One region of the Phreatobacter stygius genome, then DNA from elsewhere that is predicted to be linked to it. Evidence: riboswitches for the same ligand, from Rfam matches in the RefSeq annotation. Region 1 holds a riboswitch; the other holds the start of a gene.

Region 1 (7,093 bases):
CTTATTGCGACAGCGTGACCGGCGATTATTTGGACATTGCACAAAAGATCGAGGCACGGCGCCGTCAAGCTACGAGGCTTCGCGTGATCGCGATCGCCACGCGTGGCGGGCCACGGCGCGGCCTTGCCGCGCTCCTGTGCCTGCTGCTTGCGGCCTGCGCGACCTCCGACATCAGCCCGGTCAACGGCCCGCTCCTGCCGGCCGTGACCACCACGCCGGCCACGCTTTCGCCGGGCCCGCTTCCGCCGGACGCCGATACCGGCATCGTCTTGGCTTTTTCCGGCGGCGGCGCCCGCTCGGCCGCCTTCGGTTACGGCGCGCTCACGGCTCTCGCCGAACGCCCGTCGGGCCATCGGGGGCGCAGCCTGGCCGACGACGTGCTGGTCGTTTCCGGCGTCTCGGGCGGCGCGATCCTCGCCTCCTATTACGCACTCAACGGACCGGCCGGCCTCGAAACATTCCGCCGGGCATTCCTCGATCAGGACGTCGAGGCGGCGCTGCGCACCTCCCTTACCCCGGTCAATCTCCTGCGCGCCTATCAGGGCGGGGTGAACGACCTCACCGGCCTGCCGGCCTGGCTCGACGCCAACCTGTTCCATGGCGCGACCTTCGGCGATCTTCGGCGCGCCTCGCGCCCGCGCCTGATCGTGCACGCCACCGATCTCTACAACCGGGCGCCTTTCGTCTTCGATCAGCCGTCTTTCGCCGCGCTGTGCAGCAATCTCGACGGTTTCCCGCTGTCCCATGCGGTCGCCGCCTCGGCCGCGGTGCCGGTGGTGTTCTCGCCCATCGTGCTGCGCAATTTCAACACGGCCTGCCCGGTCGGCCCGGCCGCCCAGTGGCGCCAGCTGAGCCCGGCCCGCAGCATCGACCCGGCCCTGACCGAGCGAGACTATCAGGCAGCGCTCGTGCGCTACCGCACCGCGCCGGACCTCAACTTCCTCAAGCTTTATGACGGCGGCCTGGTCGACGGCCTCGGCACCCAGAGCCTGATCCATCTGATGCGCCGCGGTGCGCCCGAACCCTTGTCGGCGGCCCAGGCGGAGCGGCTGCGTCGGGTTGTCTTCATCGTCGTCGACGCCTCGACCCGGATCGGCGGCGACATGTCACGGACCGCGGCGGGGCCGAATGCGATCGACGCCATTGTCGGCGCGACCGACGCGATGATCGACAGCGCCAGCCGGCATAGCGTCGATGCCCTGACCCTGCAGGCCAAGGCCTGGCGCGACAAGCTGGTGCGCTGGCGCTGCGCCCGCCCGCAACATCTGGCGGACTGCGCAAGCTTCGATGTCGAGGTCATCAGGATCGCGCTCGCCGACGTCACCGACCACTCGCGGCGGCAACGCATTCTGGCCTTGCACAACAAGCTGACCTTGAGACCTGACGATGTCGGCCTGGTCGCAGGCCTCGGCCGCCGGCTTTTGACCGGCGACCCGACCTTCCAGCGCGTCTTCGCCGGACGGCCCCGCCTGCCGCGGGGCCCGGCCATGGCGCGGCGCTAGACGGACGATGCCATTCCGCGCCCTCAGCTCTCGCCGATCAGGCCGATGTCGAAGGGTGTCGTCTGGTAGATCTCGTTGATCCAGTTCGACAGCAGCAGATGGGCATGCGAGCGCCAGCGGTTCTGCGGCGGCCGTGACATATCGTCGTCGGGAAAATAGTTGAATGGCAGCTTGATCGGCACCTTGGCCTTGATGTCGCGAAAATACTCGTCCGCCAGCGACCCCGCGTCATATTCGAGATGATCGAGCACATAGAGGCGCCGGCCCCGTCTGTCCTCGACGATGCAGGCGCCCTTCTCGTCGGAATGGGCCAGCAAGGTGAGGTCGGCGTGGCCGGCCAGATCCGTGGGCCGGATCTCGGCCCAGCGCGATATCGGAATGGCGAAATCGTCGGCGAAGCCGCTGAGATAGGGTGACGACGGCTTCAGGATTTTCTGGCCGTAGACCCCGAAGGCTTTCTCGGCAAGCTGGTGTTTCGGCACGCCATGGAAATGATAGAGCGCCGCCATCGCGCCCCAGCAGACATTCATCGTCGAATGGACATGGGTTTGCGTCCATTCGAAAATGTCCTGCATTTCCGGCCAGAAGGTCACGTCCTCGTAGGGGATCGTCTCGACCGGCGTGCCGGTAATGAGGAAACCGTCGAACTTCCGGTCCCGGGCCGTCTCCCAGGCCTGATAGAAGGCCTGCATGTGGTCTTCCGACGTATTTTTCGGCCGGTGATTGCCGATCCGGATCAGCGACAGTTCGACCTGCAGCGGCGAGGCACCGAGCAGGCGCGCCATCTGCAGCTCGGTCCTGATCTTGTTGGGCATGAGGTTGAGCAGGCCGATCTGCAGCGGCCGAATGTCCTGGCGGACCGCCGCCGTCTCGGTCATCACCCGCACGCCCTCGTTCACCAGGGCGTCGAATGCAGGCAGGGTGTCGGGAATTTTGATCGGCATGGCGGTCACCAGAATAACGGCAATAGATCGCTTCTGGTCCGCACGCGGCCCTTTAGCGATTTTTTTAACGTGGCTGCAAGCCGGCCGGCCAAATCACCACGGCATCTTTATTACAAGACACAGGGCCGGATGGCTACGGCCCCGATGGACCGATACCCCAAGGCCCGAAACCCAAGACCCGAGACCCGAGACCCAAGACCCAAGACCCGAGACCCAAGACCCAAGACCCGAGCGCCTCAGAACATGCCGTTGCTATTGGCCGCGGTTTCCGGCACCGGCTGGATCACATCCCAGTGCTCGACGATCTTGCCGGCCTCGAGCCGGAAGATGTCGACGATGGCGAGGCCCCGGTCGGCCGGCTCGCGCCTGGAATGGACATGCAGGGCGACCAGGTCGCCATCGGCCAGCACCCGCTTGATCTCGTTGCGGCCATTCGGGTTGCGCTCTTTCAAGAACGCCAGGAACCGCCGGAAACCCTCGATCCCGTCGGGCGCGGTCGGGTTGTGCTGGATATAGCGGTCGCCGAAATGTTTGGCCGCCGCCTCGAAATCCCGCTGGTTGAGCGCCTTTTCGTAGAAGTCGAGAACCACCTTCTTGTTGGCCTCCAGCGTGGCATCGGCGGCCATCGCGGGAACCGCGGCGACCGGCGCCGCAACCAGCGCCAGCCCAAAGCGTCGTCTATCCATGACAGGTCTCCAATCTGAGCTCGTCCCAGATCATTCCGTCGGCGAGGCTATATCAACCCTGTCGCTTTGCGCGGCCCTGGCCCGGTCACATCAGGGCACATTCGCGTGATGGCGGCATTGGCCGCCGTGTAAGTCCGGGGGCTCCGGCGCAACCGGCAGCAAGGCGTGCCAGGCGGCCATGGCACAATCGACGATGGTGTTCATCGTCCGTGGGTCCGCGCCGTCGCGGGCCTGGATCGACAGGCCCTGCAGCACGGTCGAATAGAAGTCGGTCAAGGCGGCGGTGTCGGTGCCATCGGGCAGGTCGCCGTCGCTGATGCCACGGTTCAGCCGCTCTTCCAGCGCCGCGCGCGCCTGGCGGCGCAGCTCCATCAGGAACTGGCAGACCGCGTCGCTCTGCGAACTGGCGGTCGGGGCGGCCAGCGTCACCATGCAGCCGGTCGGATGGTCAGGCCGGACAAAGGCTGCCGCATTGCTGCGCAACATGCCATCGACCGCCTGGCGGGCGGTCGCGCCTTCACGCAATGCGCAGGCCGTCAGCTTGCCGTCGGTCTCGCCATAAAGCGCCACCGCGTCGCGGAACAATTGTTCCTTCGAGCCGAAACAGGCGTAGAGGCTCGGCGAGTTGATGCCCATCGCCGTCGTCAGGTCGGCCACCGAGGCGCCGTCATAGCCGCGCCGCCAGAACAGCTCCATGGCTTTCTGCAGCACCTCGACCCGGTCGAAACGGCGTGGACGGCCACGTTCGGCCATGGCTCTCCCTTTCTGTGACGATCGATAAATAATTCTCTTGACGCGGTTGTGCAACTTCGATCTTATTTATGTATCGATCATCACATAAATGGAGTTTCCGATGAGCAGGCTTGCTGGCAAAGTCGCCCTCGTCACCGGTGGCAGCCGCGGCATCGGCGCCGCCATCGCCAGGCGACTGGCCGAGGACGGCGCCGACGTGGCGCTGACCTATGTCAGTTCGCCGGCCAAGGCCGATGCCGTCGTCGCCGAGATCAAGGCGCTCGGCCGCAAGGGCCTGGCGCTCGCCGCCGACAGCGCCGATGCCGCCGCGGTGGTCAGCGCCGTCGAGCGCACGGTCGAGGTGTTCGGCCGGATCGACATCATCGTCAACAATGCCGGCATCTTCATCGGCGGCTCACTCGACAACGACACGCTGGAAGACATCGACCGGACGCTCGCGGTCAATGTCCGCGCCGTCTATGTCGGTTCGCAGGCGGCCGCGCGCCACATGGGCAAAGGTGGTCGGATCATCTCGATCGGCAGTTGCCTCGCCGAACTGGTCGGCGATCCCGGCATCACGCTCTATTCGCTGAGCAAGGCCGCGCTGGTCGGACTGACCAAGGGAATGGCGCGCGACCTCGGTCCCCGCGGCATCACCGTCAATATCGTCCATCCCGGCCCGACCGACACCGACATGAACCCGGCCGAAGGCGCGCATGCCGACCAGCAGCGCTCGCGGCTGCCGCTCGGCCATTACGGCAAGGCCACCGACATTGCCGCCGCGGTCGCCTATCTCGCCGGCGAGGATGCCGGTTTCGTCACCGGCGCCGCGCTCGCCGTTGACGGCGGTTTCGCCGCCTGACGCCAGCCGTCTACCTCAGGGTTCATCAACATGACCGTTCAGACGGCCGCCCGTTCGGGCAGCACCGACAAATTGCTCATTCTTGCGGCCGTCTGTTTCGCCGGCCTCTGCATGCCCTTGAGCTTCACCGCGCCGAGCGTGGCGCTGCCGGCGATCGGCCGGAATTTCGGCGTCAGCCCGGTGGCGCTCGGCTGGGTGATGAATGCCTTCATCCTGGCCTTCGGCTCCACCGTCATGGCCGCCGGCGCGCTCGCCGACCGCTACGGCCGCAAGCGCCTGTTCACCATTGGCATGGCCGCTTTCACCGTCATCTCGGCGGTTATCGGTTATGCGCCCAATCTGCTCGTCCTCGAGCTTCTGCGCGCCGTCCAGGGCGTCGCCGCCGCGCTTGCCATGGCCGGTGGCGCCGCCTCGCTCGCCCATGAATTCGACGGCGAGGCGCGCACCCGCGCCTATGGCATGCTCGGCACCAGTTTCGGCGTCGGGCTGGCGCTCGGGCCGGTCTGGGCCGGCTACCTGATCGAGACTTTCGGGTGGCGCTCGGTCTTTCTGACCGGCGTGGCGATCGGTCTTCTGGTCCTGGCTTTCGGCGTGCCGCGCATGAGCGAATCGCGCGATCCCGATGCCACCGGCGTCGATCCCTGGGGCACCGCGACCTTCACCGCGACGCTTCTCCTGTTCACCTTCGCCGTCATGGAAGCACCGCACCGGGGCTGGTCCGATGCCGGCGTCATCGCCATGCTGGCGGGGGCCGCCCTGATGCTCGGCCTGTTCATCCTGGTCGAGAAACTGCAGCAGCGCCCAATGCTCGATCTCAGCCTGTTCGCCTATCCGCGTTTCCTCGGCGCCCAGGCCCTGCCGCTCGCCACCGCCTTCGGTTTCGTCGTGCCGCTGGTCATCTTGCCGGCCCGTTTCATCGGTGCCGAGGGCATGACCGAGATCGAGGTTGGCCTGATGCTGCTGCCGCTCTGCCTGCCGATCGCCATCGTGCCGCTTCTCGGCGCCTTCCTCACCCGCTGGATCCCGGCAGCCACTCTTGCCGCCATCGGCCTGACACTGGCCGCGGCGGGGCTTGCCTGGCTCGCCACCGTCTCACCCGGCTCGCCGCGCATGGCCTTCATCCTGCCGCTGGCGCTGATCGGCATTGGCAGCGGCCTGCCCTGGGGGCTGATGGATGCGCTCGCCGTCAGCGTCGTGCCGAAGGAACGCGCCGGCATGGCAACCGGCATCTTCAGCACCGTCCGGGTCGCCGGCGAGGCCCTGGCGCTCGCCGCCACCGGCGCGGTGCTGATGGGCCTGACCCGGGCCGGCCTCGGCCCTGTCGCCGGCCGCGGCGAGGCGCAGTTGACCACGCTTGCCAACGAACTCGCCGGCGGCGGGCTGGCCCAGGCGTCGGTGCTGGCGCCGGAGCTCAGCCGCGCGGCGATGATGCTGGTCTATGGCGACGCCTACCGGTCGACGCTCATCGTGCTGGCGCTGATCAATCTCGCCACCGCAGTGATCGCGCTCTTGACCCTCCGGCCGCAACGCGCGGCCGGCATCGATGGGCATCAGGCCTGCCGGGCCTGATGCCGCCGGACCGGCGCCGCTTCCGCCGGCGGCGTCGGTCCGGACATCGTGAGGCGGTCAGGTGCTGACATAGTCGGACGCGCGATCCGCCGCGCGATCAGCGGCTGACGCCTGCTGCGCCTTGTCGCGCGCCGCGTCCTCCATCAGCTCGTACCACATGGCGTTGAGCACGGCGAAAGCGGCGGCCAATGGCAGGCCGAGAAGCCAGGAAAAATACCACATCGTTTTGCTCCGTCTCAGTAGGCGTGGCCGCCATGATCGGTGACCGAGGCTTCGTCGACCTTGCCCCACAGCACCCAGTAGACCCAGCTCGTATAAGCGATGATCAGCGGCAGGAAGATCGCGCAGGACACCAGCATGATGAACAGGGTCAGATGGCTGGAGGACGAATCCCACACGGTCAGGCTGGCGCGCGGATCGATCGACGAGGGCAGGATGAACGGGAACATCGCGACACCGACGGTCGCCACGATGCCGATCACCGCAAGCTTGCTGGCGCCAAAGGTGGTCAGTTCGCGTTTCGACCTGAGGCCGAAAAAGGCACCGAGCGCGCCGAGGAAGCCGAGCGCCGGCACGGCCAGAAGCCAGGGCCTCGCCGCATAATTGGCGAACCAGACGCCGTGCTCGCGGGCGACCGTCTTCAGAAGCGGGTTCGACGGTCCGTTGGTCACCAGCGCGCTGGTGATGCGATAGCCGTCGACGAACAGCCAGAGGATGACGCCGCAAAGCGCGAACAGCGCAATGACCGCGAGTGCCGCCAGGCTGCCATAGGCCCGCGCCCGGTCGCTCACCGGACCT
Region 2 (7,093 bases), 2.5 Mb from region 1:
CACCGAGCGGCGCGCGGTGATCGCCCGTGCCCTGGTCATGGCTCTGCTCTGCGGCGGCGCGCTGGTGCTGCTGCAGCGGCCGATCTCGTTCGCGGCATTCCAGCTGATGGGCGCCTCGACGGCGGTCAACGAGGTCGCCGAGCAATATTTCGCCGTGCGGATCTGGTCGGCGCCCGCCGTCTTCGTGAACTACGCCGTGCTCGGCTGGCTGATCGGCCAGGCGCGCACGGTGACCGGCCTGGTGCTGCAGGTCGCCATCAATCTGGTCAACATGGCTTTGACCCTGCTGCTCGTCACCGTGCTCGGGCTTGGCGTGACCGGAGCTGCGACGGCCAATGCGCTCGCCGAACTCTCCGGCGCCGTCGTCGGGCTTATCGTGGTGCTGAAACTGCTCGGCGGCCGCTTCGGCGTGGCGCGCTCCGTCGTGTTCGACAAGGCCAAGCTGATCCGCACCATCGCGATCAACCGCGACATCATGATCCGCACCGCGGCGCTGGTCACCGGCTTCGCCTTCTTCACCCGCCAGGGCGCGGTCGGCGGCGACACCGTGCTGGCCGCCAATGCCATCCTGATGAACCTGGTCGGCGTCGTCGCTTTCTTCCTCGACGGCTTTGCCACCGCCGCCGAGCAGCTCGGCGGCCAGGCGGTCGGGGCCAGGAACCAGACCGCCTTTCGCCGCGCGGTGGCGCTGTCGGCGATCTGGGCGGTCGCCTTCGGCACCGGCGCCTCGGCGCTGTTTTATCTCGGTGGCCCGCTCGCCATCGACGTCATCACCAGCGCCGAGGCGGTGCGCACCGAGGCCCGGCAGTACCTGGTCTTCGCGGCGCTGACACCGTTCACCGGGGTCATGGCCTTCCTGTTCGACGGCGTGTTCATCGGCGCGACCTGGACCACCGCCATGCGCAATTGCATGGTGGCGGCCTTCGCCACCTTCATCGCCGCCTGGTGGCTGCTGTCGGGCTATGGCAATACCGGCCTGTGGATCGCCTTCCTGGTGTTCCAGGCTTGCCGCGGGCTCTATCAGTGGCTCGCCTATCCCGGCATGGTTCGCCGGACCTTCGCAGCGGTGCCGCGCTAGCCGAGCCGCCAGTCGTCCGCCCGGCTGCCAATCACCGCCGCGATCGAGCCAAGCCCTTCGCGCTTCAGGTGCTGGACCAGCCCGGCCTTGATGTCTTCGACCAGGCTCAGGCCCTTGAACACCAGCGCCGAATAGAGCTGCACGACGGTCGCACCGGCCGCGATCTTGGCGAACGCATCCTCCGCCGAGGCGATGCCGCCGACGCCGACCAGGGGGAACTGGCCTTCGACCCGCCGATAGGTCTCGGCCAGCATGCGGGTCGAGCGATCGAACAGCGGCGCACCGGAGAGGCCGCCGGCTTCCTTGGCGGTGGCCTGATCGATCAGGCTCGCCGGCCGCTCGATCGTGGTGTTCGAGACAATCATGCCGTCGACCCGGCGCGTTCGACAGACCTCGACCATGTCGTCGAGCCCGGCGAGCGACAGATCCGGCGCGATCTTGACCAGTACCGGCTTGCCGGCTGCGACCCTGTCGCGGGCATCGAGCGAGCGGGCCAGCACCTCGTCGAGGAAAGAGGCCTGCTGCAGGTCGCGCAAGCCCGGCGTATTGGGCGAGGAGACATTGACCGACAGGTAGGACGCGTGCGGCGCGAGCTTTTCGACCAGCCGGCCGTAATCGGCGATCCGGTCGGCGGTGTCCTTGTTCGGGCCGATATTGACGCCGACGATGCCGGGGCGGCCCTGGCGGCGCCGGAGCCTTTCGGCCACCGCATCGACGCCGTCCGAATTCAGGCCATAACGGTTGATGACGGCCTGGTCCGGCACCAGCCGGAACAGCCGCGGTTTCGGATTGCCGACCTGCGGCTCCGGCGTGACGCCGCCGACCTCGACGAAACCGAAACCGAGCCGAAGACAGGCGTCCGGCACTTCAGCATGTTTGTCGAAACCCGCGGCCAGGCCCACCGGGTTGGAAAAGTCGAAACCGAAGGCCTGGACGGCCAGACGCCGGTCGTCGGCGCCGCAACGTGGCACCGGCAAGGTCTTCAGCGCCGTCACAGCCAGTTGGTGGCCGGTCTCCGGATCGGTGGCGAGCAGAAAGGGCTGGGCGAGGCGGGAGGCGAGCGAGAGCAGCGTCATGCGCTTCCTTTGGCATTGGCAGCCGGCCGAGAGCAAGACCCGCCCCGACGTTCGTCCCCGGCTTGGCCCACCACCAGATGGATTTCGACCAGCACCTATAGGGATCGAGCCTCAGAGCCGAACGAGTTTGGCCTCTTTCGGCCAGACCAGCGAACGCACCGCCTGGCCCAGGTCCTCGATCAGGTCCTCGGGATCCTCGAGCCCGACCGACAGGCGCAGCAGGCCGTCGGAAATGCCCATCTCGGCACGCTCGGCCGGTGTGAACCGGTCATGCGTGGTGGTCGGCGGATGGGTGATCAGGCTCTTGGCATCGCCGAGATTGTTGGAGATGCGGATGATCTGCAGCGCATTGGCAACCCGGAAGGCGCCCTGTTTGCCGCCCTCGACCTCGAAGGCGACGAGGGTCGAGCCACCGCGCATCTGGCGCTTGGCGAGCTCATATTGCGGATGGTCCGGCCGGCCGGGATAGATCACCCTGTTAACGCCCGGCAACTCCGCCAGGGCGTCGGCGACCTTGGCCGCATTGGCGGTCTGGCGCTCGACCCGCACGTGCAGGGTTTCCAGGCCCTTGAGCATGACCCAGGCATTGAACGGGCTCATCGCCGGGCCGGTCTGGCGCAGGTACTGGTAGATGTAGTCGGCGATGAACTGCTTCGACGCGAGGATGACGCCGCCCATGCAGCGGCCCTGGCCATCGACATGTTTGGTGGTCGAATAGATCACGCAGTCGGCACCGAGCTGTAGCGGGCTCTGCAGCAGCGGCGTGGCGAAAACGTTGTCGACCACCGTGCGGATGCCGGTCTTCTTGCCGATCGTACAGATCGCCGCGATGTCATAGACCTCGAGCGTCGGGTTGGTCGGGCTTTCCAGGAAGAACACCTTGGTGTTCGGTTTCACCGCGGCCTGCCACTGCGCCAGGTCGGCGCCGTCGACCAGCGTCGAGGTGACGCCGAAGCGCGGCAGCAGCGTCTCGATGATGAAGCGGTTGGAGCCGAACAGCGCCTTGGCCGCGACCACGTGGTCGCCGGCCGAAAGCTGGCCGAACAGCACGGCGTTGACCGCCGCCATGCCGGTGGCCGTCGCCTTGGCGGCTTCGGCGCCCTCCAGGAGCGCCATGCGCTCCTCGAACATGGACACGGTCGGATTGGAAAAGCGGGCGTAGATGAAACCCGGCTCGGTGCCCTTGAAGCGGGCCTCGGCCTCTTCGGCCGTGGCGTAGACATGGCCCTGGGTCAGGAACAGGGCCTCCGAGGTCTCGCCAAATTCCGAGCGCAACGTGCCGCCGTGAACCAGGCGGGTCGCGGGGCGGGCGGATGCAGGATCGAACGGCTTTTTCATCACGGCTTCCTTCGGCCTACCTGTGACAGCCCCCGGCCAGGGAGCCGCTAAGGGGACTTGTCCCCTTAAAAAACAAAACCCGGCCCAGCAAAAGCCAGGGCCGGGTTGATCCCGCACGCCCGGCCTTTTAGCGAAGTGTTTAACGTGGTCCGCAAGCCGACCGGCCAAATCTCCACGTGGTCAAGCGTGGTAAGCAGGGCGGATTGACGCGTCAAGTATTTTGTTCGTTTTGACGAACGATTCGTTCGTCGGGGATTTGGTGCATGGATCAGGACACGACGGCGGGCATCCTGCCGGCCCAGACCATCGAGGCGCTGGTGGCGTCCGGAGCGATCAGAATCGCCCGGCCGCTGGACGCTGATCAGGTCCAGCCGGCTTCGCTCGATCTGAGATTGGGCACGCGGGCTTATCGCATCCGGGCGAGCTTCCTGCCCGGCCCCAACACGACGGTGGTCGACCGCCTGCAGTCGCTGGCGCTGCACGAGATCGACCTGACCCGCGGCGCGGTGCTCGAGACCGGCTGTGTCTATCTGGTCGAACTGCTGGAGGCTGTCGCGCTGAAGGACGGCATATCGGCGACCGCCAATCCGAAGAGCTCGACCGGCCGGCTCGACGTCTTCACCCGCGTCATCCTCGACCGGGCCCAGGCCTTCGACACCATCCCCGCGGATTACGAAGGCCCGCTCTATCTCGAGGTGTCGCCGCAGACCTTCTCGGTGCTGGTGCGGACGGGATCGCGACTGTCGCAGATCCGCTTCCGGCGCGGCCACGCCGAACTGACGATCGACGAGATCCACGCGCTGCAGGCGACCGAGCGGCTGGTCGACACGGCGCAGCCGATCGTCGGCCCCGGTGGCATCGCGGTGTCGATCGACCTGATGGGCGAGGCCTGGGGCGGCCTGCTCGGTTATCGCGCCAAGCGCCATTCCAGCGTCATCGACGTCGATAAGAAGGCCGCGGCCGACGTGCTCGACTTCTGGGAACCGATCCAGGCGCGCGGCAAGGGCGAGATGATCCTCGACCCGGACGAGTTCTATATTCTCGCCTCCAAGGAAGCGGTGGTGGTGCCGCCGGCCTATGCCGCCGAAATGGTGCCGTTCGATCCGCTGGTCGGTGAGTTCCGCGCTCATTATGCCGGCTTTTTCGATCCTGGATTCGGTCATGCCGCGGCCGGCGGCCGCGGCGCCCGTGCCGTGCTCGAGGTGCGCTCGCGCGAGGTGCCGTTCATCCTGGAGCACGGCCAGATCGTCGCGCGCCTGGTCTATGAGCGAATGACCGCGACGCCGCGCAGCCTCTATGGCGAACTCGGCTCGAACTATCAGGCCCAGGGCCTGAAGCTGTCCAAGCACTTCCGCTGAGGCCGCGTCGGCGGCGATGCATCGGCGGCCGCCACCCGTGCCAAGGAGGATGCCGTGAAGTTCGTCACACACAACCCGACGGCCGGAATCTACCCGGCGACATCGGACTATGTTCATGCGCTCGAAGTCCAGGCGCCCCATCGCCTGCTGTTCGTCGCGGGCACCATGGGCCTCGACGCCGAGGGCGCCGCGGGCAAAACCCTCGACGAACAGCTCGAGCTGATCTGGTCGAATATCCGGACCATCCTGGCCAGCGCCGACATGGCGGTCGACAATATCGTGCGGCTGACCAGCTATCTGCGTGACCCTGATTATGCCGAGGCCAATGGCGCGGCGCGGGTCAAGGCGCTCGGCGGACGGCGCATTCCGACCACCGCGATCGTCGCGCAGACCCTGGTCAGCGACTGGCTGGTCGAGATCGAAGTGATCGCCGCCGCCTGATCGCCGCAGCCCGACCGCGGCGATCTCCCCTGACGGCAAGGTCGCCTGGCCCCGGGGTCAGGCTCCGGCCAGCTCGCGCTCGACCAGGCGCGCGAAAAAGCTCGCGCCGATCGGCAACAGGTCGTCGTTGAAATCGTAGCGGCCGTTATGCACCGACACGCGCCCGCGCTCCGCGCCGGCCTGGCCGAACAGCAGGAAGGCGCCCGGCGCCTCCTGCAGCATGTAGGAAAAATCCTCGCCGGCGGTCAGCGAAGGGAAATCGCCCCTGATCAATTCCGGACCAACGATGTCCGTGGCCGCAGCGGCCGCGACGGCCGCCTCTTCCGAGGTGTTGATGGTCGGCGGGTAGGAGCGCTTGTAGTCGAGCGTCACGCCGAGGCCGTGGGCCGCGGCCGTGCCCTCCACCACCTGGTGGAACAGGTCGTCCATGCGCTTGCGCGTCGCCGGTTTCAGCGTGCGGATGGTGCCGCGCAGCTCGACGGTCTCGGGAATGACGATATCGGACGTGCCGGCATGGATCTGCGCCACGCTCAGCACCGCCGTATCATGCGGGTCGACCCGCCTGCTGATCAGCGACTGCAGGGCGCCATAGAGCTGCATTGCGCCGGGCAGCGGATCGAGGCCGGCATGGGGCTGCGCGCCATGGCTGCTTTTGCCCCGCAGGATGATGCTGAAATAGTCGACCGCGGCCAGCACGGTCCCCTCGCGCACGGCGACCGTGCCGAGCGGCAGGTCGGGCAGATTGTGGATGCCGTAGACGGCATCGCAGGGGAAGCGCCGGAACAGGCCGTCCTTGACCATTTCGGCGGCGCCGGTGAGCCCTTCTTCGGCCGGCTGGAAAATGAAATTGACCGTGCCGGAAAAATTGCGCGTCTCGGCGAGATATTTCGCCGCGCCGAGCAGCATGGTGGTGTGGCCGTCATGGCCGCAGGCATGCATGACGCCGTCATGGGTGCTGCAGTGCTCGAAATCGTTCTGTTCCGACATCGGCAGGGCATCCATGTCGGCGCGCAAGCCGAGGCTGCGATTGCCGGGCCGGCCGCGCAGCACGCCGACCACGCCGGTGCGGCCGATGCCGCGATGGACCTCCAGGCCCCAGGCTTCCAGCTTTTCGGCGACGATGCCGCTGGTGCGCACCTCCTGGAAGCCGATCTCGGGATGGGCGTGGAAATCACGGCGCCATTCGGTCATCTCGGGCGTCAGCGCGGCAAGGGCATCAATGGTCGGCATGGGACGAGCTCCGGCAAATGTCGCGCGAAGTCTGGTCCGGCCGCCGCCGAAAGCCAATCCCCGGTGCGCGAATGCCACCTGCGCGAATGCCACCTGCGCGAATGCCACCTGCGCGATGCCACCAGGCGTGCCCTATTGCGGACGCGAGGACAGCGCCAGCCGCGCGCCGAAACCAATCAGCAGCATGGCAAAAGCCCATCGCTGCAGCGTTTGCGCCAGAGGATAACGCGACAGCCAGCGCCCGATGGCCGCACCGGCCAAGGCAAGGACGATATCGAAAGCCAGGCCGATACCGACCAGGATGGTTCCCAGCAGCAGGAACTGCCCGGCAACCGCGCCCTGGTCCGGCCGAATGAATTGCGGCAGCAGCACCGAGCAGAACAGCAGCGCCTTGGGATTGGTGATGTTGGTCAAGAGGCCCCGTCGCAAGGCGATCCGATAGGATGGCGCCGCCCGGCCGGCTCCGGGCCGGGCCTCCGGCGGCAGGAGGGACGACGCGCCGAGCATGGCGATGCCGAGCCAGATGAGATAGGCCGCGCCCGCGAGACGAACCACTTCGAAGGTCCAGGGCG

Evidence for each region. Region 1 has a riboswitch for S-adenosylmethionine ahead of E8M01_RS07515 (homoserine O-succinyltransferase). Riboswitches for the same ligand answer to the same signal wherever they lie in the genome.
Region 2: linked by a shared signal. The riboswitch ahead of E8M01_RS19475 (O-succinylhomoserine sulfhydrylase) and the one ahead of E8M01_RS07515 (homoserine O-succinyltransferase) in region 1 are both predicted to bind S-adenosylmethionine.

Annotation. Positions count from the first base shown of each region.
Region 1 covers NZ_CP039690.1:1,640,840-1,647,932, forward strand. The annotation lists gene E8M01_RS07510 (patatin-like phospholipase family protein) at 84-1,502, shown strand; gene E8M01_RS07515 (homoserine O-succinyltransferase) at 1,526-2,446, opposite strand; SAM riboswitch at 2,479-2,556, opposite strand; gene E8M01_RS07520 (nuclear transport factor 2 family protein) at 2,683-3,132, opposite strand; gene E8M01_RS07525 (TetR/AcrR family transcriptional regulator) at 3,223-3,885, opposite strand; gene E8M01_RS07530 (3-oxoacyl-ACP reductase family protein) at 3,986-4,726, shown strand; gene E8M01_RS07535 (MFS transporter) at 4,757-6,295, shown strand; gene cydX (cytochrome bd-I oxidase subunit CydX) at 6,353-6,517, opposite strand; gene cydB (cytochrome d ubiquinol oxidase subunit II) at 6,532-7,093, opposite strand, start outside.
Region 2 covers NZ_CP039690.1:4,135,825-4,142,917, reverse strand. The annotation lists gene E8M01_RS19485 (MATE family efflux transporter) at 1-1,078, shown strand, start outside; gene E8M01_RS19480 (quinone-dependent dihydroorotate dehydrogenase) at 1,075-2,148, opposite strand; gene E8M01_RS19475 (O-succinylhomoserine sulfhydrylase) at 2,266-3,492, opposite strand; SAM riboswitch at 3,600-3,678, opposite strand; gene E8M01_RS19470 (2'-deoxycytidine 5'-triphosphate deaminase) at 3,756-4,850, shown strand; gene E8M01_RS19465 (RidA family protein) at 4,905-5,291, shown strand; gene E8M01_RS19460 (M20 aminoacylase family protein) at 5,349-6,521, opposite strand; gene E8M01_RS19455 (LysE family translocator) at 6,654-7,093, opposite strand, start outside.